Regions from separate parts of the Paenibacillus sp. FSL L8-0333 genome, predicted to be linked through region 4. Evidence: riboswitches for the same ligand, from Rfam matches in the RefSeq annotation. Region 4 holds a riboswitch; each other region holds the start of a gene.
The links. Region 4 has a riboswitch for cyclic di-AMP ahead of NYE72_RS25600 (TrkH family potassium uptake protein). Riboswitches for the same ligand answer to the same signal wherever they lie in the genome.

Region 1 (6,230 bases), 1.1 Mb from region 4:
AGAAAAGGTTTTCAAGGATCCCGTTCATAATTATATTCATGTACAGGATACGATTATTTGGCGACTAATTAATACAAAAGAATTTCAGCGTTTACGCCGGATTCGCCAGTTAGGTACCTCATATCTCACTTTTCATGGTGCAGAGCATAGTCGATTTTCTCATTCTTTAGGAGTATATGAAATTACACGAAGAATCATTTCGCAATTTGAGCGCAGCGGGTATAAGGATTGGATTCCGGAAGAAAGTTTGCTTACTTTGTGTGCGGCTTTGCTGCATGATTTAGGGCATGGCCCATTTTCCCATTCTATAGAAGAAGCTTTTGAAATGAACCATGAGGATTGGACCTGCCGGATTATTTTGGAGGACACGGAGATTACCGAAATATTGCGTGATGTGGAGGAAGATTTTCCTCGTAAAGTAGCTTCAGTTATCTCTAAGACTTATGAGCATGAAATTGTTGTCAATTTGGTTTCCAGTCCGCTGGATGCTGATCGTATGGATTATTTGCTGCGTGATGCGTACTATACAGGTGTAAACTATGGAACCATCGACATTGATCGGATTTTGAGAATGCTTCGTCCTTATAATGGGCGGATTGTAGTAAAAGAATCAGGTATGCATGCCATTGAAGATTATTTAATGTCACGTTATCAAATGTACTGGCAGGTATATTTTCATCCGGTGACGCGCAGCTCTGAAATTATTTTGCGTCAAATCTTCCGTAGAGCTAAAGAATTGTTCCAAGAGGGGTACAAATTTCGCTTTATGATCGCTCCGCTGGAAGATCTCTTTCGAGGAGAAGTAACAGTGAAGCAATATTTAATGCTTGATGAGGCACTGGTACAGACTGCTTTTATGCAATGGACACTTGAAGAAGATGAGTTATTAAGCGACTTGTGTACCCGTTTTATTCATCGTAAACTGTATAAATATGTAGAGATCGAGAATTTGGATACAGATATGATTACGGAAATCCGCAGCAGTTTTGCGGGAGTGGGACTTAACCCAGAATATGACCTAGAGATTGATTATCCGACAGATTTGCCTTATGATGTGTTCCGTCCAGGAGCAGCCTTCGACAATAATCAAATTTTACTGCTTGATCGGAATGAGCAATTGCGGGAAATTTCAGAGGTATCGGATATTGTGCGCTCAATAAGCGGAATTCATCGTGGCAGATATCATCTATATTTCCCACAGGATAAGCTGAAAAAAGCCCTTACACGCTTGCCCTCTTCTGTAGCAGAGATTTTTGCAAAATAATACAAATATTTATGGAACTATTGATAAAAACAACAAGGAGTGAGCTTTAAAATGTATCTGTTCGACACACATACACATCTAGATGCGCCTCAATTCGACGAGGATCGCGAGGAAGTTATTGCTCGTGCAGTAGAGGCCGGAGTTAGCAAGATGATCAATATTGGATTTAATCGGGAAACGATCCCTTCAACGATGAAGCTGGCTGAATCTTATGATTATATTTATGCAGCGGTGGGCTGGCATCCACAGGATGCGATTGATATGAAAGAGGGGGACCTCGATTGGATCGCCTCTCTTTGCAGCCATGAAAAAGTGGTGGCCATCGGAGAGATTGGATTGGATTATTATTGGGATACCTCTCCCAAGGATGTGCAGCAGGAGGTCTTCCGCAAACAAATCGGACTAGCCCGTGAACTAAAAATGCCAATCTGTATACATGACCGTGATGCTCATGAAGATGTTGTACGGATTTTACGGGAGGAAAAAGCAAATGAAATTGGTGGCGTGATGCATTCGTTCTCAGGCAGCTGGGAAACAGCAAAAATGTGTCTAGACCTTGGATTTCATTTGTCATTTGGAGGACCGATAACGTTCAAAAATGCCAGAGTGCCTAAAGAGGTGCTTGCACAGACGCCATTGGACCGATTATTGATCGAAACAGACGCTCCATATTTGACTCCACACCCCTTCCGTGGCAAGCGAAATGAGAGTGCTCATGTGAAGTTAGTAGCAGAGGCTGCGGCTGAAATTAAAGGGTTAACATGGGAAGAATTGGCTAAAATTACGTATGCGAACGCACTGGAACGATTTGGGATTGTCTGAAAACAGGAGTAAAACGGGTGAAAAATAGAGAATAGCCGATATATTAAACTTTTTTAATATAAAAACGGCTGATTATTACAATATTTTAACCATATATTTGCTTAAACGTGGTTGAATCGTCCTTTACAACATGCATCAAAACAGGATATCATCTTTTCAGTGATGTGAGCTGTTGTTATTGTGACAGCCATTGATTCATGGATCGTCTCGCTGAGTCTCCGTATGGAGAACGGGGGAACCAATATTGAACTGCCGCATGCCTGTATCTTGAATACGACTAGGAATTGCCGCAGAACAATATTTGATTTCTTCACGTGGTCTTTGGGGTGAATTTAAGGGCAACCGCCGTGAGCGGGTGACCTGAAATAGGGCGTCTCTCTTTCGTCCGAACCCGACAGCTAACCCCGTAAGCGCAAGTAAGAGAGGCAACCTCGTGCACAAACATTCCCGCGTATTCTGACATCGGAGAAGCCACGAAAGAGTCCTCAAGAGAACTCTTTTTAGGCTTCTTTATTTTTGAATAAACTGAATGTTGCCCGCATACTGTTATATAACAGGTGTGGGAGTAGCTGTGCCGAGCAGGCGATCCATGAGCAGGAGACGCTAAGTTAATACGTGCGTATCCTGTGACAATCTCAAATAGTTTCGTCAAAGAAATTCAGTCCTCATGATATACAAATTGACGACGAGGCTATGTAAGGAGGATGGAGAGAATGGGCTTATTCCAACCAGAGGTATCCCATGATTCGCAGTCATCCAGCAGGTCTTTCGCATTACGGTGGGAGCAAGTAAATACTCGCGTACTTTTACTTGCAGGTGTGATTTCAATCGCAATCGCGCTGTTAATTCTGCTGTACGTACACGGTCAAAGTAACAAACAATTTGTTTTAGTAATAGACGGGCAAACACAGACACTTGAAACGCGAGAAGCACTTCTTGGTGATGTGTTGGAGAAAGAGCAAATTTCGCTGCAGCCGCATGATGAATTATCTTTAGGTCTGAGTGATGAAATAAAAGACGGTGACCGTGTCGTTATCAATCGTGCGCAGAAATTTAGCCTTACTGCGGACGGAGCAACAAAAACGTTATATACGACCGAAGACACTATCGGTCAGGCGATTGACAAACTGGGTATCAACCTAGAAGGCTATGATAAGATTTTTCCTTCGTTAGACACCACCATCTCTGCTGACATGGAGATTAAGATCGTTCGTATCAACAAGCAAACGGTACAGCGAACAACTAACTTACCTTTCCGTGTTATTAAGACAGCAGATCCCTCCCTTACTGTGGGAACAGTTAGAGTGGCACAGGCAGGCAAACCAGGCGTCATGGTTCAGCATATTGAAAAGATCTATCAAGACGGAGAACTGGCCTCTATGCGCATGATCGGCAAGGAAGTACAAACGGTAACAAAAGATAAGATCATTGCCGTTGGTACTAAAGCACTTCCTAAGCCTACTGTAGTTGCTAAAGCTACAACAACTTCCAAATCAAGCACTACCTCCAAAACGACTAAAGTTAGCGCTAAGACTAAGAACGTCACAAGCAAGGCTGGCGTAGACTTTGAGTACAAGAAGATGATTAAGAACGTCTCCATGACAGCTTATTCGTCAGAAGAGCCAGGAATAGGTACTAAAACTGCCTCCGGAACACGCGTAACGGAAGGTCGTACAATTGCAGTAGATCCGAATGTAATTCCTATTGGCTGGTGGGTTTATATCGATGGGCTTGGATTCCGCCGTGCAGAGGATACTGGCGGTGCCATTAAAGGCAATAAAGTGGATGTCTATTATGATTCCCTGAGCCATGCTCGTAATTTCGGCCGTAAATCACGTACCGTATATGTGATTGGACCTGTGAAACCAGAGCTTAACTAGAACTGAAGCTTTTGCAAAAAATCCTTTGATAAGCTATAGTGATGATAACCGTAAGGAACGCTGGATGATCATTTCGTTGATCGCAGAGCAACCGCTCATCACTTATACATTCTTTAACCAAAAGAAGAGGAGCGAATCCTCTTCTTTTTGCTTTTTTTGGAAGGAGTCAAGAAATATGATTAAGGAATTAATCGTCGTTGAAGGCAAAAGCGATACCGTAGCCATTAAGCGTGCTGTGGAAGCAGATACGATTGAGACAGGCGGCTCTGCTGTAAACCGGACTGTAATTGCGAAGATTGCGCTAGCTATGGAACGCAGAGGGGTTATTATTCTTACGGACCCGGACCATGCCGGGGAGCGAATTCGTAAAATCGTTTCAGCGAAGGTGCCGGGCTGCAAGCATGCTTTTATTCCGGAGAAGGACGCAACTCGAAAAGGGGATATCGGTGTAGAGAATGCATCGCCAGAGGCGATTCGTCATGCGCTGCGTAATGTACATACCTCTTTTGAAGGAGCACCTGCTTTGATTGGTATTGATGACCTTATGGCCGCTGGAATGCTTGTACACCCTCGGGCTGCTGAAAGACGTATGGCGCTTGGTAATTTGCTTGGAATCGGATATTGTAACGGCAAACAGCTGTACAAGCGGCTGGCGATGTTTGGGATTACGCGGGAGGAATTTGCCGGGGCTCTCGCCCAAATTGATCAGGGAGGCATTACTTCATGAGTGGTAGAGAGGAAATTTCGACTCCAAAACGGACCAAAGAGATTATTCAACGTTATGGATTCAAGTTTAAGAAAAGCCTGGGACAGAATTTTTTGATTGATCAAAATATTTTGGACAAGATTGTAGACGCTGCTGGACTAGATAGCGATTCTGGGGCGCTGGAGATCGGGCCGGGAATTGGAGCGCTGACGGAGCGTCTGGCACTAACAGCCGGTGCTGTAACTGCCGTAGAGATAGACCGTAGACTGATTCCAATATTAAAAGACGTACTTTCCCCTTATCCCCATGTTAAGGTTCGTAACGATGATGTCCTCAATGTGAACTTGCAGGAAATGTTCAAGGAAGATTTCACCACTGTGAACAAGGTCAGTGTGGTTGCTAACCTGCCTTATTATGTGACTACTCCGATTCTGATGAAGCTGCTTGAAGAGAAGCTTCCCCTTGATAACATCGTTGTAATGATTCAGAAGGAGGTTGCGGAGCGTATGGCTGCATCTCCAGGTGGAAAGGAATACGGAAGTCTTAGCATTGCCGTGCAGTACTACAGCGAGCCTGAGCTCGTCTGTATCGTGCCGCGTACGGTATTCATCCCTCAACCTAATGTGGAGTCTGCTGTTATCCGTCTGAAGGTTAGAGAGCATCCTCCGGTAAAGGTGGAGAGTGAGAAGCATTTCTTTGAAGTGGTTCACGCTTCTTTCACACAGCGCCGCAAGACGATTGCTAACAATCTGAAGGCTCGTTACTTCCCTGAACAAGGACGTGAGCAGCTGGAGGCTTTACTCGCAGAAGCGGGTATTGAACCGACCCGTCGCGGAGAAACACTCAGTCTTGAAGAATACGCCCGCTTAAGCGGTGTTTTGCTAGCCGCTGGAATTGAATAAGCAATAAGAAACGGTTGTTGTCTTAAAGGACGACAACCGTTTCTCGTAGAAATATAAGGATGTTATTCTGGTGGAGCATTATACATTCTTATATTTTAAAAATATGGCGAGTTATGAACCAACTGAGGCCTTTGCCCATACGATGGGGTAGAGGTGGTGGTTGTAATGAATTTAGGAGACTTGGTCGTTCGCAAATCTTATGGCGGTGATTTAACATTTCGTGTAGATAATATCGTGCAGGATAGAGCCGTCATTAAAGGCACAGATTTCCGCCTGTTGGCGGATTCTCCTCTGGATGACCTGGTTCAAGTGCCTCCTACCCGAATAACGGAACGGGGACAGCAAGCACAGATCAAAGCGAAGGAATCACTGACACAGCTGCGGAAGGACCGTCAGGAGCAAAGTCAGCGGAGCGGGGGAACCCTAACAGAGGGGACATGGGCTCCACCCTCCAAGGAAGCTCCTTATTTTGAAGTGCCGGGTAAAGTACTGCATCTGGATGGCGATCCGGCATATTTGAATAAGAGCCTTAGCTTATACGAGCAACTGCGGATTCCCGCTGAAGGGCATCATGTTCATGAATCTGCAATGGCTGATACGTTATACCGGCTGTTGCCCCGTGTACGCCCAGACATTGTAGTGATCACTGGTCATGA
Region 2 (6,230 bases), 1.7 Mb from region 4:
TCCCCTGTACACATGATAGTCTTGATTCCCATTTTTCGCAGCTCATCAAACCGCTCTTTCATGCCTGGCTTAACTGTATCCTTTAAGTAAATAAGTCCATAAATCCGGTTGTCTACCGCAACAGCAAGCGGGGTCCCCCCCATTCGAGCGATAGCATCGGAATTACTGTCGAGGTTCGCGGGAATGACTCCGCCCTTCGACTGTACCCATTTCTTCACGGAATCGACTGCCCCTTTACGAACAGATCGTCCATCACGCAGATCTATACCACTCATCCGGGTCTCAGCCTTAAACTCTACGAGCTCTCCGCCTTCAGCAAGTTTGCTGTCATAGCTGCGTTCCAGCTTCTTAGCCAGCTCAATAACAGAACGTCCTTCCGGAGTCTCATCCTTTAGCGAACTAATAGCTGCCCAAGCCGTAAGCTCAGCTTCCGTTTCATCTCCAACTGGCACAAAATCACTCGCCATCCGGTTTCCGAAAGTAATCGTACCGGTCTTATCTAGAATCATTGTATTAATGTCGCCGGCAGCTTCAACGGCCTTCCCTGACATAGCAAGGACATTAAACTGTGTGACGCGGTCCATCCCTGCTATCCCGATAGCGGAGAGCAGTCCCCCGATTGTGGTCGGGATCAGACAGACCAGCAAGGCGATCATAACAGGAATATCTAGATCAACGCCCAGGTAAGTCGCAATAGGCCGCAAGGTCACTACTACAATCAGGAAAATCAACGTCAGACTGATCAAGAGTGTATTTAGTGCAATTTCATTGGGTGTCTTCTGACGTTTCGCCCCTTCAACGAGGGAGATCATCCGATCCAAGAATGACTCACCGGGATCACTGGTAATTTTGACTTTAATCTCATCACTAACTACCCGGGTGCCGCCTGTGACTGAGCCGAAATCTCCGCCGGCTTCCTTAATAACAGGTGCAGATTCACCTGTAATTGCCGATTCATCTACGGAGGCCAGCCCTTCAATCACTTCACCATCGCCAGGGATAAGTTCTCCCTGACTGACGATCACGATATCTCCTTTCCGCAGCTCGGAGGAAGAAACGGTCTTCACAGACCCTCCAACGAGCTTATTAGCTGTGATATCCTGTTTCGTTTTCTTAAGCGAATCCGCCTGGGCCTTCCCGCGGCCTTCAGCCAGCGCTTCAGCGAAGTTGGCAAACAGCACTGTGAATAACAGAATGAACAACACCGTGATATTGAAGCCTACCGATTTCTCTGCATTAAAATATCCGGGGGCCAGTACCATAAGCAATACAATAATCGTGCCGATTTCGACTACGAACATGACCGGATTTTTGATTAACGTCACCGGGTTAAGCTTAATAAAGCTATCCTTTACAGCGCTTAGGAGTATGGGTCCCGTCAGCAGCTTTTTTCTTTTTACAGTACTCATCTTGTTCTCCCTCTTCCTACCGTAAGGTCAAATATTCTGCAATCGGGCCGAGCACAATGACCGGCAGAAACGTCAGCGCACCGATAATCACTACCGTACCAATCAGAATTCCGGTGAACAGACCATTGTCTGTGCGGAATGTGCCAATCGTCTCAGGAACCGGCTTCTTCTGGATCAGTGAACCTGCAACTGCCAGCATTGCGATTATAGAGACATAACGGCCAAGCAGCATTACGATCCCGGTTGTAACATTCCAAAAGGTGGTATTGTCCGCAAGCCCTTCAAATCCTGAACCATTGTTCGCGGCAGAAGAGACATATTCATATAACACTTGGCTAAGTCCATGGAATCCGGGATTCGTGATGGAACCGTTGCCCAAGTCCGTTAAGACGCACCTGCTGTTGGTACAAGGATAATGAACGGATGCACAAGGATAGCAATCGCAATCAGCTTCATCTCCTTGGCTTCTATCTTTCGCCCGAGAAACTCTGGTGTTCTGCCAACCATTAGTCCACATAAGAAGACGCCCATGATGGCATACATCAGCATATTGATTAGTCCTACACCTTTTCCCCCGAAGACGTTATTGAGCATCATTAGGGCCAGAGGGGTAATGCCACCCAGCGGTGTCAGCGTATCATGCATATTGTTAACACTACCTGTCGTAGCTGCCGTTGTTACCGAAGTGAACAGAGAAGATTGCGGGATCCCAAAACGTACCTCTTTACCTTCCATGCTGCCTTGCGAAGACTCGATCCCCAGCGCATTAATAGCGGGATTCCCTTTAGTTTCCGCATAATAATTCAGCCCCAGCAGCAGAACGAACAAGGTCATCATTGCTGTGAAAATCACCCAGCCCTGACGTTTGTTCTTAGCGAACAACCCGTACATATATGGCAAAGAGGCTGGCAACATCCACATAGAGAGAATCTCCAGAACGTTCGTAAGTGGATTAGGGTTCTCAAAAGGATGCGCTGAATTGGCTCCGAAGAAGCCGCCACCATTCGTACCTAAGTGTTTAATTGACTCCAAAGAAGCGACTGGACCGATAGCGATTTGTTGCGTCTGCCCTTCGAGTGTAGTGACCTCAAGCGATGGCTTGAGCGTTTGTGGCACATGCAATCCTACCAGCACCAATGAAACTAGCAGAGCTAATGGAATGAATACACGAATATGTGCTTTTACGAAGTCCTCAAAAAAATTTCCGACTGATTTCTGTCCTGTAATCCCTCTGACAAAAGCAACCGCAACAGAAAATCCGTTCGCTGCAGACGTGAACATCATCATCGTGATGACTGCCATTTGTGAAAAATACGATAGTCCCGTCTCCCCGCTATAATGCTGCAGGTTCGTATTGGTCATAAAGCTGATCACCGTATTTAATGAAAGCGTCTGTTCCATATCGGCAATTCCATTCGGGTTCAGCGGCAATCCCCGCTGTAATCTTAGAAAAATATAACTGAAAGCAACCAGTACGATATTAGTTAAAACAAAGCTGAGTGCATACTTCTTCCAGGACATTCCGTCCCGTTTTTTCAGGCCGATCAGCTTATAAATACCTTTCTCTGTGCCTGCAAACCAGCGATCCGTACGATTCGGTTCGTTAGAAAATACATGATATAAATACGTCCCCATCGGCTTGACCAACAAGATGAGAATTACAATTACGACGACTATTTGCAAAATGCCCATGAATGCCCCTCCTTAAAATTTCTCAGGATGAATCAACGCGTAAACCAGATATATAAACAACAGTAGGGTAACAGCGATTACTAGAATCACAGCTTATCCCTCCCCGTATCCTCAACTACACCTGCGCACCAGCGCATAAAGCCATAAAATAACCCGTAAATTACAGCTAACGAAGCCACCATATACAGATCCCTCATATCTTCCGCACTCCTTCCATTATCCTTGATGAGGTGATCTATCGATTAGAAAATCAGCATCACCACTATGGGAATAGATTACATAGCTCGCACCAAGTCTTTTATAGACCAATCTAGGATTTATAGAACTTGTAATCACAAAAATTGGCTGTGTCGTCCAGGTACGGCACATCTGAATATAGCGGCAGCAAAGCGGAAAGCTGCTCTCAAACAGATATACCCTGCCTACCGGGAACGATGGGCGAAACCAAGTGCTCTGATGGCGGGTATCCACTAGAATAACCTGCTCGATTCCGAGCTCCTCTAGTAAAGCTTTCTCAGCCAGATTGTTGGTTAATCCCGCCATCTTAATACCCCTGAACTTCAGAAGTTTAATGAAATGTTCTCCCGCCTTTGTAGGCGCACATACAAGCACATATTCATTCTGATCCGTCATCTCTTTTTTCTCCTCCTGCTCATTTACAACAAGGAGGCAACGAAAATCTCCGAAAGGATGTTGACCTATCGTCATTTTCGGGCACAACCTAAAGCTCGGTTGTGTCACGTCATTAGACGCTGCCTAACAAATACCGCTAATGATGAATTTAGCGACCTCTTGGGGGAGGCCTCCATAAATGCTTTGCTTCTAAGAGCACAGCAAAAAGCCACAAAGGATCTCCTCTGTGGCTCGCTAGCGGTCACATTGCACTCATCCTCTCTCCATACGCTTACGAGGTTAGCTGTCGGATTCGGGCGGTGAGAGTCGCCCTACCTGTATAGATGCGAGCTCACTCGCACCCTCTACAGGATTCACCCCATAATCAGCTTCCGACTCTCACATCGGCTGCCGATTGTTGGTTCCCCCGCTTTCCTTATCGGAAATTAAGCGGATCAAATATTCGATTGTCGTTGAAACAGGAGTAATCATACTCTTATGCACGAAGACTTGTAAAACCTGAATGATGCCAAAATAATGCAAATTAAAAACTATTTTCCCATTAGATAGCGCTTACTTGATATCTAATCTCTCTATATCTCTTGTTTACTCGAGTTTCGAGCGTTTAATCGCTATCTATAACCCATGTGATTTTATTCACCTTTTTAGGGTGAAAATACTGCAAATTTCCTTTATAGGTTGAAACGCAAGAAGCTGAGGTTGAGCGAGAAAGAGCTCGATAACACGCCATAAATACCTATTTACCTCGTTTTTCAGTCGTAGTCGGCAGGATATGGTTAAAATCGCTCTAAAAGAACATTTTCCGTTTTTTACAGAAAATCTTGAAAAGAGTATGATTCGGGTTGAATCTAATTCATGAAAAACAATCAACGCTGAGTTCCTGCATTCGCAGGGAACGGGGGAACCATCAGGCCACCTGGCCTACTTGGGGTGAATCCAAAGGAGACTGCGTAAGTCTCAATAGGTAGGGCGACTCTCACCGTCCGAATCCGACAGCTAACCTCGTAAGCGTAAAGAGAGAGACCCTTGATCCGCCACGCTTTGGCCCAGGTATATCTGCCTGTAATCCAAAACCGCAGCAGAGGTCCTCCTCTTGCTGCGGTTTTTGCGTTACCTGAGCCTATTAGGTGATAGCACGCTGGATGGGGTGAATGTTTTGAAGCACTATTATTTAGGGATACATCAAGGGCTGCTTGAGCCGATAAGTCTAAATTACGTTTGTTTCGGGGCCTTGTGGTTCGAAGAAAATAATCACAGGTACATTGTAGGTTATGCATTTGGCCAGAACCAGATCCAAGCCCTTCGCCAATTCAGTACACCTTCTTCTTGTAAAGACTGTTTAGACTCTAAGATTGTATATGAAATATATAAAAAAATTCGAGAACAACAACAGCAGCAGGATTGGTCATCGCATCAAAAACTCCCGTGGTTTACAGCCTTCAAGGAGCCTTGGAAAGATGTAAGCGCCGGTTGGTATGTCTTGAGATCCCGCAGCACCTTTCCCTTACATCTATCTGTTATACGGAAAGAGAAGTTCCGACTATGGCTAGAGCATACCGCAGTCTGTGAGAATAAAATGGAAATGCTCGCCTGTGTAGAAAAGGCTAGTGTCACTCATCATGTAGACTTAAAGCTTTTGGAAATCTAAGGAGGAACCCTACTATGGACCAGCGCAGACTATCCCGCATTGAAGTATTTGTATTGGATGAACCCGAGCCTATTCACTATGGAATGGAAGGGGCTGAAGGCTGCCGTTATGGTATTCTGAAGCTCACCTGTAAGGGAGGTTGCAGTTGGGGGGCTTGTCTAATCTCTGCCAACACCAAAAATTTCGATCTCATTAAATGGAGTTCTTTTTTACGGGCTATCTGTCATTGCCGTCTTGAGGAAGCGCTGGATAAGGTCCGCCGCGAAGGTTCAGATTGGGAGCAGGTTAAGCTTGAGCTAGTTCAGGGTGCTTTGCAGGATTTAAAGGCCAAGCTCCAGGGTAAATCCTTGGCTGGGCATATTCAGCAAGGGCGTCTGTACAGTGTTGCAGCTGGGGGGAGCAATTCCAGAAGTGAACGGCTCTACTACAAACCTTCCAAAGCTTTTTCCACTGCCTCCCAGCAGAAACACAGTTGCCCGGAACCAGACACCGCCGATCTTATCAATAAATCCATCTCTTACTTTTCTATATTATAGATTCAAGCAAATCTCTCATTCTGAAAGGATCGTGTTCACCATGCCTGACCCCTTACCTCCCGTGTCCACCTACAGTGCTAAATTTGCAGAGTGTGTTCAAAAGTATACTAATGAAGTCTACGTACTCAGTTCCATGTTATTAGAACAATCTAATGAGGCAGACAAGGTTACTATCCGCACCTTCACAGAGCTTCATAAAATATATCGTCAGGATAACTTCGACCCTCAGTTATTCTCTATCCACGCTTACCGCACTTGTATTCGCCAGTGTGCTGATTCTTTTGCCCGGCGCTCTCTTCTATCGGCTAAGGG
Region 3 (6,230 bases), 2.0 Mb from region 4:
CGCAATCCCGATAAGGATCAGCCTTGTAGGAGACAGACCATCTGCCTTCCGGTAGGCAAGAATATAGATTAAAGCTGCGGTCAGGCCAGCCCCACCAAGCGCTAGGAGAGGCAAGACAAATACCGGAGCTGCGGTTGTAGCCGGAAAGAACGAGATGAAAATGATTACAGCAAAACCTGCACCAGCACTTATGCCCAGCGTAGCCGGTTCAGCGAGTGCATTACGTGCGAGACTTTGTAGAATACAGCCTGACACTGCAAAGCCCGCTCCAACTAACAATGAAATTACGATGCGGGGTAATCTGAAATCAAATAAAATAAGCTTTTGCTGATGTGTTCCATCACCCAGCAGTGTATGTAATACCTCCAGTGGGGATAGACGCATAAACCCTGTATTCATACTGACTATAAACACCACGACGATCAGTATAGCAAGGAGCGATAACACCGTTATGGTGCGTGTGCGGCGTTCTTTTTCATCTGGAGTAAGGGTTATTTTGGGCATTACAGCTCCCCCTTCCGCTTACTCGCTAAATAAATAAAGAAAGGTACGCCGATGATGGCAATTAAGGCTCCTAGCGGTGTCTCATACGGTGCATTTATCATTCTTGCGGCAATATCTGCAAAGATAATCAATAAGCTCCCCAGAACAGCCGAGCAAGGTATAATCCAGCGGTAGTCCACTCCAACGAAATAACGTGTAACATGTGGAATAATTAGTCCTATAAAAGCAATCGGGCCAACCGTTGAAACCGCACTTCCAGCTAAGATAACCACAACAATCATACATGCCAACTGAACTAACCTTGTCCGCTGCCCCAGACCAACCGCAACTTCTCTTCCTAAGCTGAGCAATGTAACGGATCGTGATAACATCATCGCTGCAATTAAGGCTACGGCCACCCAAGGGAATATAATCTTGATCTGAGTCCAGCTAGCTCCCCCCATCCCACCGGCTAACCAGAAGGCTATATCCTGAGATAAGTTGAAAAGAATAGCTACTCCCTGACTAATAGCAACCAATAAAGCACTAACTGCCGAACCTGCTAGTGTCAATCGCAAGGGGGTCAGGCCATTAAAAGAAAGCGAACCGATTCCGAATACGATAAAAGAGGCCACAGCGGCACCGATAAAGCAATACAACATTAGTGAAGTGAATGAGAGTGAGGGTGCAAAAGCAAATACTATTGCCAGCGCTACTCCTGCTCCTGCATTCAAGCCTAACAGCCCTGAATCCGCAAGCGGGTTTCTTGTCATCCCCTGCATGATAGCCCCTGCTACTGCGAAGCAAGCACCGACTAAGGCGCCAGCAATAGCACGTGGAAATCGCAGTTCTCTGATCACCTGATGTTTTTGTAAATCTGGATTGAAATGAAATATAGCTTCCCATACTGTAGCTAACTTGATATCTGCCGCACCCACTGAGACCGAAAGTGCCAATCCGAAGGCAATAGCAGCAAGTCCAAAAATAAGAATACCAATGGCAGCTGCCGGTCGGGTATGTAGAGCTTTTTTGGGTTCATTGTTAATACGATTTGCGAAATCTGAGGGTGAAACCATGGGTTGTCTCCTTATTCAATAGTTACAATGGTTTATATGATAACAACAATCATTCTCATTATCGCAAAAATATTTATGTTGTACAATTGCAGGAACGATTTTTCCGTACTATGGGATTGGTTTATAAAAAAATGGTGCAGATCTTTGTATCACGAGATACTTGATCTGCACGCCCTTCCCCACCGAAATGATCAGTCTCATTCATGGTGAATTACGACTTTTATTTCACAAGACTTTTTAGCACATCGTCAATGATTTTGCTGCCAGCGTTCGCACCACTGTAAAGCCAGCTGCTTGTTGAGCTCATTTCATGCACATTTCCAGCTTTTACAGCTGGGATGCCCTTCCAAATTGCACTATCTAAGATCTCCGAACCCTCAGTCTTATCACTATTTACAAGGAAAATATGATCTGCAGTCAGCTCAGAAAGCTTCTCTAGCGAGATCGGATTCCAAGTTGCTCTTGTTCCTACTGGGATCTCTGTTACTAAGTTAGGCAGCTTTACGCCAAGGTCTGTATATAATACAGCACCACTGCTGCGGGTTTCGTCTACAATATAGAAGTTTTTTTGCACCAACCATAGAATAGCCGCGGACTCTTGTCCAATAGCTCCTGCAAGCTGTTCTTTCGCAGCCGCTGCTTTAACATCATAATCTTTAATGGCTTTTTCTGCTTCAGGGGTTTTGTTCAAAATCTCACCAATCTTGAGCAAAGATTTGCGCCAATCTTGATTTAGTTCATCCCCAATTACATAAGTGGGTGCAATCTTATTCAACTGATCGTAAATCCCGTTCTGAACAGAAGACTCCGATGGGATGATAATAAGATCCGGAGCAAAGCTGGTTACAGCCTCTAACGGAAGATCGTAACTAATTGTAGGAACATCCTTCAATTCAGTGGCCAGATAATCCTGAACGCCATTTGTAACTGACCATTGAGCTACTGGAGTCACACCCAGAGTTACCAATGAGTCTTCCAAATATGAACCCAGGACGCGCTGTGGATTAGCCGGAATCGTTACTTCATGGCCCATTGCATCTGTTAATGTCTTAGGAGCAGCAGGTGCCTCTGTAGATTCTGCTGTAGGAGCTGTTGTAGGCGCTGTTCCTGCATTTGATGAACTTTCAGCATTATTATTACCACAAGCGGAAAGTAATAGCGTCATCACTATTAGTCCGCTCATTGTCACTTTCATGCTTCCTGATCTTTTTCTGTTAAGCCAAAACATTAAAAACCCTCCTATATGTAACTGCTTTGATATTCAAAGGTGACCTTTACCTCTGCTTCACTTTTAAATGATATTGATTCTCATTCTCTGTGTCAACATATAAATTTCAAATTCTGTGGATTTGCAACAATTTCCTTCATATAAAATACAAAAGAGGTTATATTCCGAACGTTCCGGATATAACCTCATCTTTAATCTTCTACTTATTTATTTAAATGATAAGGGACAGTCGCTACTACAACGTCCTTTTGATTCATTAGATACGAGCGGATTAAAAAGCTGGTCTGATTATGAAGCACGGCTTGCCACCAATGTTTGGTAATAAACTGTGGAATCAGAATCGTGATGTGATCCGTCGCAGCTGTCTTCCACTCAACCGTATCGATAAACTTCACTAACGGACGAATGATACTACGATATCTGGAGCGAAGTACAATCAGGCGTACGCCTGGATTCCATTCCTCCCACCGTTGCTCCATCTTATGAATGTCTTCTTCATCAAAGCCTACATACACAGCAACAACATTATCTGTTAGAGACTTCGCATAGCTGATGGAATGTAATACAGCACGTGTAACCCCTGCAACAGGAACAACTACAGTACTTCCTTTAATTATAGGTTTATCAGTAGCCGGACATATACGCAGTTGATCCGCAGTGTTCAAATAGTGCTTATGAATACGGTGGAACACGAACATTACAGCAGGTAAGAAAATGAATGCCATCCATACGCTTGAGAATTTAGTAATAATAAATATAAGCGTAATCGTCAATGTAGTCAGCATACCGATGGTATTTACAACAAATCTTTTCACCCATCCAGCAGGTCTTGTTTTGATCCAATGCACCATCATCCCCAGTTGGGATAAGGTAAAAGGAATGAACACGCCTACCGCATAAAGTGGAATCAAACCTTCCGTATTCCCATGGAATGCAGCCACAAGTATGATAGACATAACTCCTAGAAAAATAATGCCGTTTGAGAAGCCCAGGCGGTCACCACGGACCATAAATGCGTGTGGCAGATATTTATCTTTTGCAAACATAAAGGCAAGCAGCGGAAACGCTGAATATGCTGTATTAGCTGCCAAGAACAAAATCACTGCTGTAATCCCTTGAATGAAAAAGTACAATCCGCCACGGCCAAAGGTCGATTCAGCGATCTGAGAGACAACCGTAGCCTTTTCATCTGGCACAATACCATACCAATACGCCAGCACAGTGATTCCGGTAAACATAAAGCCAAGGATAAGTCCCATGATCATTAGCGTCTTGGCTGCATTCTTCTCAGCCGGTGCTTTAAAGTTTGGGATCGCATTAGATACGGCCTCAACCCCCGTTAGGGCTGAACAACCAGAGCTAAACGCTTTTAATAGTAGAAACAAACTTACATTAGATACGGCGCTGCCTATTTCAGGAACATTCGCATGCGCGCCACCCATTGCATATTTAACGATACCGGAGATAATCAGAACAACAATCGAAACCACAAACAAATACACTGGAATTGCGATGAACGAAGCCGATTCAGTCACTCCGCGAAGATTAATGATTGTTAATAGAACGATAACAGATACAGCGATGAGAACAGTATGATTATGAAGACTTGGAAAAGCCGATGTGATCGCATCCGTCCCTGCCGAGGCACTAACCGCTACGGTAAGAATGTAATCCACCAATAATGAACCCCCAGCGAGCAGCCCTGTCGGAATACCAAGATTGCTCTTGGCTACGATATAAGCTCCGCCTCCTTGCGGATAAGCAAAAATCGTCTGCCGATAGGATAAAATCAGGATGGCCAGCAGGCCCAATACGGCTAATGCAATTGGCAGGGAATACCAGATGGCAGTAAACCCGGCAGCCACCAGTACAATCAGTATTTGTTCCGTTCCGTAGGCTACAGACGAGAGCGCATCAGAAGACAGGACAGCCAGTGCTTTAACCTTGGATAACTTTTCATGATCGAGTTCATTCGACTTCATCGGACGTCCGATCAATAGTCGTTTTACCTTGCTTACCATGGTGGATACAGTTCCTTTCTTTGGGAGCTGAAACGGAATTTCCGTGCGCTGTTTTCATCGGTGGATTTCATAAATGCAGACACAAAAATAAGCATACGGAAATGATCCGCATGCTTATGCATGGTCATTTTCCCACCTTGCTTACGAGGTTAGCTGGCGGATTCGGGCTGTGGTTATAGCCCTACGGTACAGGTCTGTTCGACCCGGTTCCGATTCACCCCATTGGCATGAATGCCAAGTTTGGTTCCCCCGTTTTTCCTAAGAAAATTCAGCGCATATTCAACTTCTCACAAGGTCTAATATTAGTCTACAAAGTGCCTACAGTAAAGCGTTGAAAAAAATGAAAAAAGAATGAAAAAACATCCAATAAGCTCAAATATAGCGTCTTATTGGATGCTCTCTTTCATTATCTTCAATTATCCCTCTAGCCCGTGATTTTAATACCTTTTCAGCTTTTTTGTAACTTCCAAAGCGAAAACTAAAATCCTAAGCTCTCCTCTGCATCTACTTCAATCATTTCTTCTTCCTTACGTCCATACCAAAGAAGGAGACTAATTAGAGCAAAAGCGATTAAAGCTAACAAAGGAATCGTAATAAATCCGAAGTAGTTCAAGTAATCTTTATTACAAGGAACACCAATTGTACAAGGTAGAACTTTACTTAACGCTGGAATCTTCTGTTCCGCATAATGATAGATTGAGATACTGCCACCAATCAAACTTAATGGAAGCACATAAGGAATGATGCGCTTATCTCCACGGAAAGTGGCAATTCCCAACAAAAATAACTGCGGATACATAAAAATCCGCTGAAACCAGCAAAGCTTACAAGGTTCATATTTCAAGACTTCACTTAAATACAAGCTACCAGCTACAGCAACCAAAGAGACAAACCAGGCCAGATAGAGGCAGTTACGCTTGCAAAAAGATAGGAATTTTGTCACTTTGCCTCCACTGCTTTTGCGGCGGTGTTAATTTCAGATGTAATCGCTTCAATATCGAAAGGTTCAGCCGTTTTCACCCCATTAATGTAGAGCGAAGGCGTAGTTGTCACGCCTGCGTCAGTTGCCAACTGAATGTCTTTCTTCAGCTCATCTGCATAAGTTTTCTCTTGGATGTCTTTACGCAACAGATCGTAATCGATCGCTAATTTCTCTTTTTCAGCAAGGCTTATCAAGAAATCCTCAGTGGCCCATTCGTCGCTCTCATCCCCTTGCTGCGCATATACAGCATCATAGAACTTCCAGAATTCATCCTTATTCTGATGGTATACAGACAATGCAGCTAGTGAAGCTGTCTCAGAGTCAGGACCAACGAAAGCCATATTTACAAAGTAAAGAGCTGCTTTTCCCTCGTTGACAAAATCTTGAACAATTTTCGGTTTCATGGAGCCAGCAAACTGGGAACAAGCTGGACATTTGAA
Region 4 (6,230 bases):
CTGCTTCCGACTGTCAAAGCGGCTGCGTTGCTGCCAAAGTCTTATCTGCGTCCAGAGCTGCTGAACGGCGGCGGACTGGTGTCCTTACATATCAAGGAGCTGGAGCAGACTCAACGGACCACCTGCCTGATTTACCGTGACGATGGAAGCATGAGCACGGCGGCTCGCAGTCTGGTGCAAGTAACCGAAGAGATGTTTCTGACAGAACGTGAGCAGTAAAGCCGGACCAAATGAATCAAGGGGCGCACCTATTGATCTCCAAATGAGGCAATAAGTGAAGCACTTATTGCGTAATTAGGGAATTTCTCCCTGAAATTTAGAGATTTCTGTTCAGCAGACTTATAATTAGGGAAAACTTCCCTAATTTTCGGCTGATTGAGTAACTAATAAAGGAATCCCACTGTTTATTAGGGAGGAATTCCCTAATGTCGTTCATTTAGAGCGAATAGCGGCTATTTTTAGGGAGGTTTTCCCTAATTAGTTACACCCACTCTGTACATCGTACAAACAAAGAACGCATATCGCCCATATTCCACCGTCACAGATACCACAAATCATCTACTACAGCCGTACGAATATCACACCTAACAACTCGTCAACCGCACAAACCAATATATTAGAACACTACGCGTGGTCTATAGCCATATGGCATAGTGAAATCCATTACTTTTCCTACTCTTTACTCCATAAAAAAGAAGCTGCCCCCAAGTAGAATTCACTACTTTTGAGTCAGCTTCTTTTCCTATGATTCTTGGTTCACAACTTCACTCTCAAAACGGTCAATACTTTCATTAGGACCAATGAGTACCATAACATCGCCTTCACTTAAATAATCATGGGCAGTTGGAGCGACGATTATTCCACTTTCCCTATTCAGGGCAACAATACTGCAGCCATATTTAGCTCTTGTATTTAAATCAGACAAGCTTCTGCCGTTCATGCAGGACGGTACGGTCAGCTCGACAATTTTATAATCCTTGGACAGTTCAATATAATCCAGCAAATTGGGCGTCACCAGCTGGTGTGCCACACGAATCCCCATATCCCGCTCCGGAAAAATAACCCGATCAACCCCCAGCCGCGACAGTGCGCGGCCATGAAGGATGGAGATTGCCTTAGCCACCACTTGCTTGACTCCAATTTCCTTCAACAAAATGGCCGCCAGAATGCTTCTCTCCATATTGTCACCAATCGCAACAATCCCACAATCAAAGTTCCGTACACCAAGCGAGCGCATAATTCCCTCATCTGTAGCATCTGCTACTACCGTATGCGTCAGTTGATCGCTCATTTCCTCCACGCGTTCTTCATGGTGGTCAATGCCGAGCACCTCGTAGCCCATTTCCATCAGCTCAAGCGCCAGGCTTGAACCGAAGCGACCTAAGCCGATTACTACAAATTGCTGTGCTTTCATTTCTAATTAACTCCTATCCAATAATTATTTTACCTTCCGGATACTTATACAGTGGTTTACCCTGTTTTGGACCGAGTGCATACGCTAAGGTTAGTGGACCCAGCCGACCTGCAAACATCGTCAGACAGAGTAGAATCTTACCGATCGCTGACAGTTCCGGAGTTAGCCCCATAGTCAGTCCTACCGTAGCAAAGGCGGAGGTCGTCTCAAACAAGATTGCCAAGAAATTACTGTCTTCAGTTGTGGAGAGTATCATCGACACAGAGGCGATTAACAACAAAGCCAGCAGCGTGATCGTTAATGCCTTGTAGATGCGCTCCTGAGCCAACCGATAACGGAACAACACAACATCTTCCCGTCCACGCAGCATAGCAATTACAGCACCAATCATCATCGTAAAGGTTGTTGTCTTGATCCCGCCGCCCGTTGAGCCCGGAGAAGCACCAATAAACATAAGAATCACTATAAAAAATTGTGTAGCCTGCCGAAGTCCAGCAATATCTACTGTGTTCGCGCCAGCCGTACGGGGAGACACGGATTGAAAGAAGGCCGATAATATTTTACCGCCAAAATTCAGTGAACCTAGGGTACGAGTGTTAGTAAACTCGAATATAAAAATAACCAGAGCTCCGATCAGAATCAGCCCTGTGCTGGTGGACAGGACAACTTTACTATGTAGAGACAGCCTGCGGGTTACCCGAAACTCCACCAGATCTGACATTACAATAAAACCAATCCCGCCGGAGACAATCAGAAACATCACAATAATATTCACAAGCGGATCATATACATAATCAGTTAAACTGCGAAAATCCCCAAAAATATCGAACCCCGCATTATTAAACATAGACACCGCATGAAATATGCCATAATAAATCGCTTTTCCCAGTGGCATATCAAAAGCCCAGCGAATAGACAGCAGCAAAGCGGCACAGCCTTCTATGACAAGAGAATATATGAGGACTCTTCGGATCAGCCGCACAATTCCTTCCATAGAGCCTTGATTCATGGCTTCCTGTAGGATTAGCCTGTCCCGCAAAGATATTTTACGCTTTAACACCAGTGAAAATAGAGTGGCCATGGTCATAAACCCTAAGCCGCCGATCTGGATTAGGATCATAATTACGGTTTTCCCAAAAATCGTGAACGAAGTTCCGGTATCCAGCACAACAAGCCCTGTTACACAGGTTGCCGAAGTTGAAGTAAATAATGCATCAATAAATTTCACGGAATTCCCGCTTGTGCTTGAGATGGGGAGCATAAGCAGCAAGGCCCCTATCAAAATAATCGATGCAAAACCCAGCACCAGTATCTGCGGCGGCGAGAGCTTCAGAAACTTAAATTCAGAAATCCTGCGAAACTGTGAAGCCATTTGCTCACCTTCTTATCAAAAATTCCAACAAAAAAAGCACTGGAAAACCAATGCTGACTTGGTTCCTGCAGTAAATTAGCCTACGAGGTTAGCTGACGGATTCGGACTATGCAGGCTGCCCTATTCGTTCCTAGAACGAAATTCACCCCTGATGAAAGTGCCATTTATCGTGTACACTCCACTTTTCATCACTTCTTATGGTTCCCCCGTTTTCACCAGAAATTCGGCTACTATACAATTGCATACAAATTATATACGTTATTTAGTGAATTCACAAAGACACAATTAATGCTCATTCACATGAAAAAATGCGGTTTAAAGAGACTGCATCAAATGGAGTACCTTTTCTCATCACTTTTCCGTGTTTTCCCTGCAATTACACCGATTCTCACCATTCGTACACAAATGAACACGATAAAATTCATGGTATAAATTCACATGACTATTCTATACTATCTCTATTACCCATAAAAAGAACATATAATGTTTTTTGTAACCAGCCAGGCACTAATACTATAATGGAACATAACATTGTCAGTACATAACAAGGAGGCGTTACATGAATCCCGTCGGCCAGCCCCTACAGCAACGTGCCCTCTCCAAGAGGCTCATCATCTCGGGCATTATCGGTCTTATTCTATTTATTATGTTTCAGATTTCCCCTTCGCTGCTAAGCAGCTCTACAGGGGAAGATACCACCGTTATTAGCAAGGCAGAAGCCCGTGACCAAGCCGTATTATTCGCAGAACAAAAGCTCAATTACACCGAAGCACCAAACGATCAATGGAATGTACTTTACGAGACGGACTCTTCCTTTTATGGTTATATGTCTCGCGAGAAGCTTGTGGAGGACTACACCAAGAAAAAATTGGATCAAAAATATCCTTTTGATGTCTTTCGTGCAACGCTTACTCCGTCAGCGGATCAAGAGCCGCAAATCATCGTTGACCTCAATATGTATACCGGCGAGATTGTCGCTTTCTCAAAGGCTGCAAAAGTTGCCTCCGAAGAGGGGTCTGGCATTGCTTCCGTTGGTGCAAAAGAGGACAAGGGAGCTGACCTCACTCTAGCGCAGAAGGAGAATCTTGCTCGTCCTTGGCTTCAGGAATGGGAAGTAAATCCTGCCAAGCTACAAATTGAATCGAATACAGGAAGCCATGGGCTGGTGTATACGGATAGCACTGTTCAGGTCGGCGAATCCTTATTGCACTATTATTTTGATTTCAGTGGAGAGCAGGTCTCCAGCTTTAATGCCGGATTCACTGCACCGGCTTGGCATACCTCCTACGTACAAGGACAGACCTCTTTAGCGGAAAAGCTGACATTATTCGGTTACGGTATACCCACACTGATTTTAGGAATTCTGGCACTCGTCTACAGTATTCTTAGAAGAGAGCATACTTCCTTTAAACGTGGGGTATTCCTAAGCTCAGCCTATTTTGTAATCATGATGATCAGCACCTATAATATGCTGCCTGAATCAACAGGCGAAGGGCTAGAAGCACAGATTACCTCTGTCATTATGTTTATCATTTATGCTTTATACAGCCTGCTGATGTCCTCCTTGCTTTACTTCTCTTTAGTGGGCGGCAATGGCCTATGGCGAAAAGAGGGAGGCATGAACCCTTGGCCCCGCGCCAAAGAGCCCGGCTATGGACAATATGTGTTGGATAGTATCCGGGCTGGATACATGTGGGCTTTCGTTCTGCTAGGGGTGCAGACGGTTATGTTCATCATATTATCGTTTACCTTGCACAATTGGTCTACTACAGACGCCACCCAGTCTCCTTATAACATGAGATATGCTTGGCTTCTGCCTATCGTCGCATGGCTCGCTGGTTTATCTGAGGAAGCCATTTATCGCTTTTTCGGAATCCCTATGCTGAAAAAGGTGTTCCGGAACACTTTCGTCGCTTGCTTGATCACCACGCTGGTTTGGGCGTTTGGCCATACGTTATATCCGATCTATCCCATCAGCTCCCGTCCGATTGAGCTGACCGTAATCGGGCTGCTGTTCAGTTATATTTTCCTTCGTTACGGATTTATTGCTGTCATGTTCAGCCACGTCGTGTTTGACAGCATCCTGATGGGCGCTACGCTGATCTTTATGAAGGAGAGCGTAAATGTAGGCGCGGGTATCTTCGCGATTATTATGCCGTTCATAGTCGCTTACATCGTCTATCGATTTAATCCACCACAGAAACCTAAGCCGGTGGAGCCTTCTTCTTTGATTTAAGAAAATAAAATAGTGTACATCCTATAACCAAATTAAAAAAAGGGCATCATAGCAGCTTTAGTCGCTGCTGTGATACCCTTTTTCTTTTGTCATCATTGCTATGAGGTTGGCTCTTCGTCCTTGAGCGCATCAAGAATTTGTCTTGCCAGCTTTTCTCCAATAGAAAGTGTACGGAAATCATCCACGGAGGCTTCTTTAATTTTCTTAAGCGATCCGAAATGCTTAAGCAACGCTTTACGGCGCTTCTCACCTATACCAGGTATAGAATCCAGCTTGGAGGTAACCATGGACTTCCCGCGCTGTTCACGGTGGAAGGTGATCGCGAACCTATGGACCTCATCCTGAATCCGTTGCAAAAGGTAAAATTCCTGACTGTCCCGGGCTAGCGCGACAGGTTCTGGCGGATCTCCAACCAAAAGCTGAGCCGTCTTATGCTTATCATCCTTAACAAGGCCGCAGACCGGAATGAATAATCCCAGCTCATTCTCCAGAATATCAATAGCAGAGGAGATTTGCCCTTTCCCGCCATCGACCACGATAAGATCCGGTATCGGAAGATTCTCCTTCAATACCCGTTCATATCGCCGCCGAATGACCTCGCGCATCGTTCCATAATCATCCGCACCCACTACCGTACGAACCTTATATTTACGATACTCTTTTCGTGCAGGCTTGCCATCAATGAAGACAACCATCGCTGAGACCGGGTTAGTCCCCTGAATGTTCGAGTTATCGAACGCCTCAATGCGGCTCAAGCGTTCAAGACCCAAGCTCTCACCTAAGCTGATCGCTGCTCCAGAGGTACGCTCTTCATCCCGTTCAATCAGCCGGAATTTCTCGTCGATAGCCACTCTTGCATTTTGACAGGCCATGCCAACCATCTGCTTCTTAAGACCGCGTTGTGGCACAAGCACCTTAATGCCCAGCCACTCCTGCAGAATGGAGGCGCCGCCGGCGGCATCCACGATCCCAGCTGCAGCAGCTTCCTCCTCCGCCGTCGCACGTGCCTCAGCCTCTTCAGCCGATTCAGGAGTATCTTCACCCTGTTGTAAATCCGCTTCTGCTGGAGCAGCTATCGTGATCTCAGGTTTAGCCTCTTTATTAGCCAGAGACTCCTCATCGAGCACATCCGGCAGCAGAATCTCCTGCGGCAAAGCGGGATTATCACTGTAATACTGCGTCACATAAGACATAAAGTCACTGTAGGC

Region 1: it holds a riboswitch for cyclic di-AMP, as region 4 does, so the genes downstream of both, NYE72_RS00190 (3D domain-containing protein) here and NYE72_RS25600 (TrkH family potassium uptake protein) in region 4, are expected to answer to the same signal.
Region 2: it holds a riboswitch for cyclic di-AMP, as region 4 does, so the genes downstream of both, NYE72_RS02675 (hypothetical protein) here and NYE72_RS25600 (TrkH family potassium uptake protein) in region 4, are expected to answer to the same signal.
Region 3: it holds a riboswitch for cyclic di-AMP, as region 4 does, so the genes downstream of both, NYE72_RS16550 (APC family permease) here and NYE72_RS25600 (TrkH family potassium uptake protein) in region 4, are expected to answer to the same signal.

What each region holds. Positions count from the first base shown of each region.
Region 1 is NZ_CP150186.1:39,740-45,969, forward strand. Features, by position in the region: gene NYE72_RS00180 (HD domain-containing protein) at 1-1,264, shown strand, start outside; gene NYE72_RS00185 (TatD family hydrolase) at 1,316-2,086, shown strand; cyclic di-AMP (ydaO/yuaA leader) riboswitch at 2,285-2,514, shown strand; gene NYE72_RS00190 (3D domain-containing protein) at 2,800-3,966, shown strand; gene rnmV (ribonuclease M5) at 4,142-4,693, shown strand; gene rsmA (16S rRNA (adenine(1518)-N(6)/adenine(1519)-N(6))-dimethyltransferase RsmA) at 4,690-5,574, shown strand; gene yabG (sporulation peptidase YabG) at 5,740-6,230, shown strand, end outside.
Region 2 is NZ_CP150186.1:600,211-606,440, reverse strand. Features, by position in the region: gene kdpB (potassium-transporting ATPase subunit KdpB) at 1-1,409, opposite strand, end outside; partial or broken gene kdpA (potassium-transporting ATPase subunit KdpA) at 1,426-3,101, opposite strand; gene NYE72_RS02675 (hypothetical protein) at 3,318-3,734, opposite strand; cyclic di-AMP (ydaO/yuaA leader) riboswitch at 3,987-4,176, opposite strand; cyclic di-AMP (ydaO/yuaA leader) riboswitch at 4,595-4,759, shown strand; gene NYE72_RS02670 (hypothetical protein) at 4,828-5,382, shown strand; gene NYE72_RS02665 (hypothetical protein) at 5,397-5,918, shown strand; gene NYE72_RS02660 (hypothetical protein) at 5,959-6,230, shown strand, end outside.
Region 3 is NZ_CP150186.1:3,712,975-3,719,204, forward strand. Features, by position in the region: gene NYE72_RS16535 (iron ABC transporter permease) at 1-504, opposite strand, end outside; gene NYE72_RS16540 (iron ABC transporter permease) at 504-1,559, opposite strand; gene NYE72_RS16545 (iron-hydroxamate ABC transporter substrate-binding protein) at 1,780-2,787, opposite strand; gene NYE72_RS16550 (APC family permease) at 2,991-4,808, opposite strand; cyclic di-AMP (ydaO/yuaA leader) riboswitch at 4,933-5,092, opposite strand; gene NYE72_RS16555 (disulfide oxidoreductase) at 5,287-5,751, opposite strand; gene NYE72_RS16560 (DsbA family protein) at 5,748-6,230, opposite strand, start outside.
Region 4 is NZ_CP150186.1:5,744,410-5,750,639, forward strand. Features, by position in the region: gene NYE72_RS25590 (LysR family transcriptional regulator) at 1-219, shown strand, start outside; gene NYE72_RS25595 (TrkA family potassium uptake protein) at 743-1,414, opposite strand; gene NYE72_RS25600 (TrkH family potassium uptake protein) at 1,428-2,786, opposite strand; cyclic di-AMP (ydaO/yuaA leader) riboswitch at 2,850-3,025, opposite strand; gene NYE72_RS25605 (CPBP family intramembrane glutamic endopeptidase) at 3,346-5,022, shown strand; gene uvrC (excinuclease ABC subunit UvrC) at 5,121-6,230, opposite strand, start outside.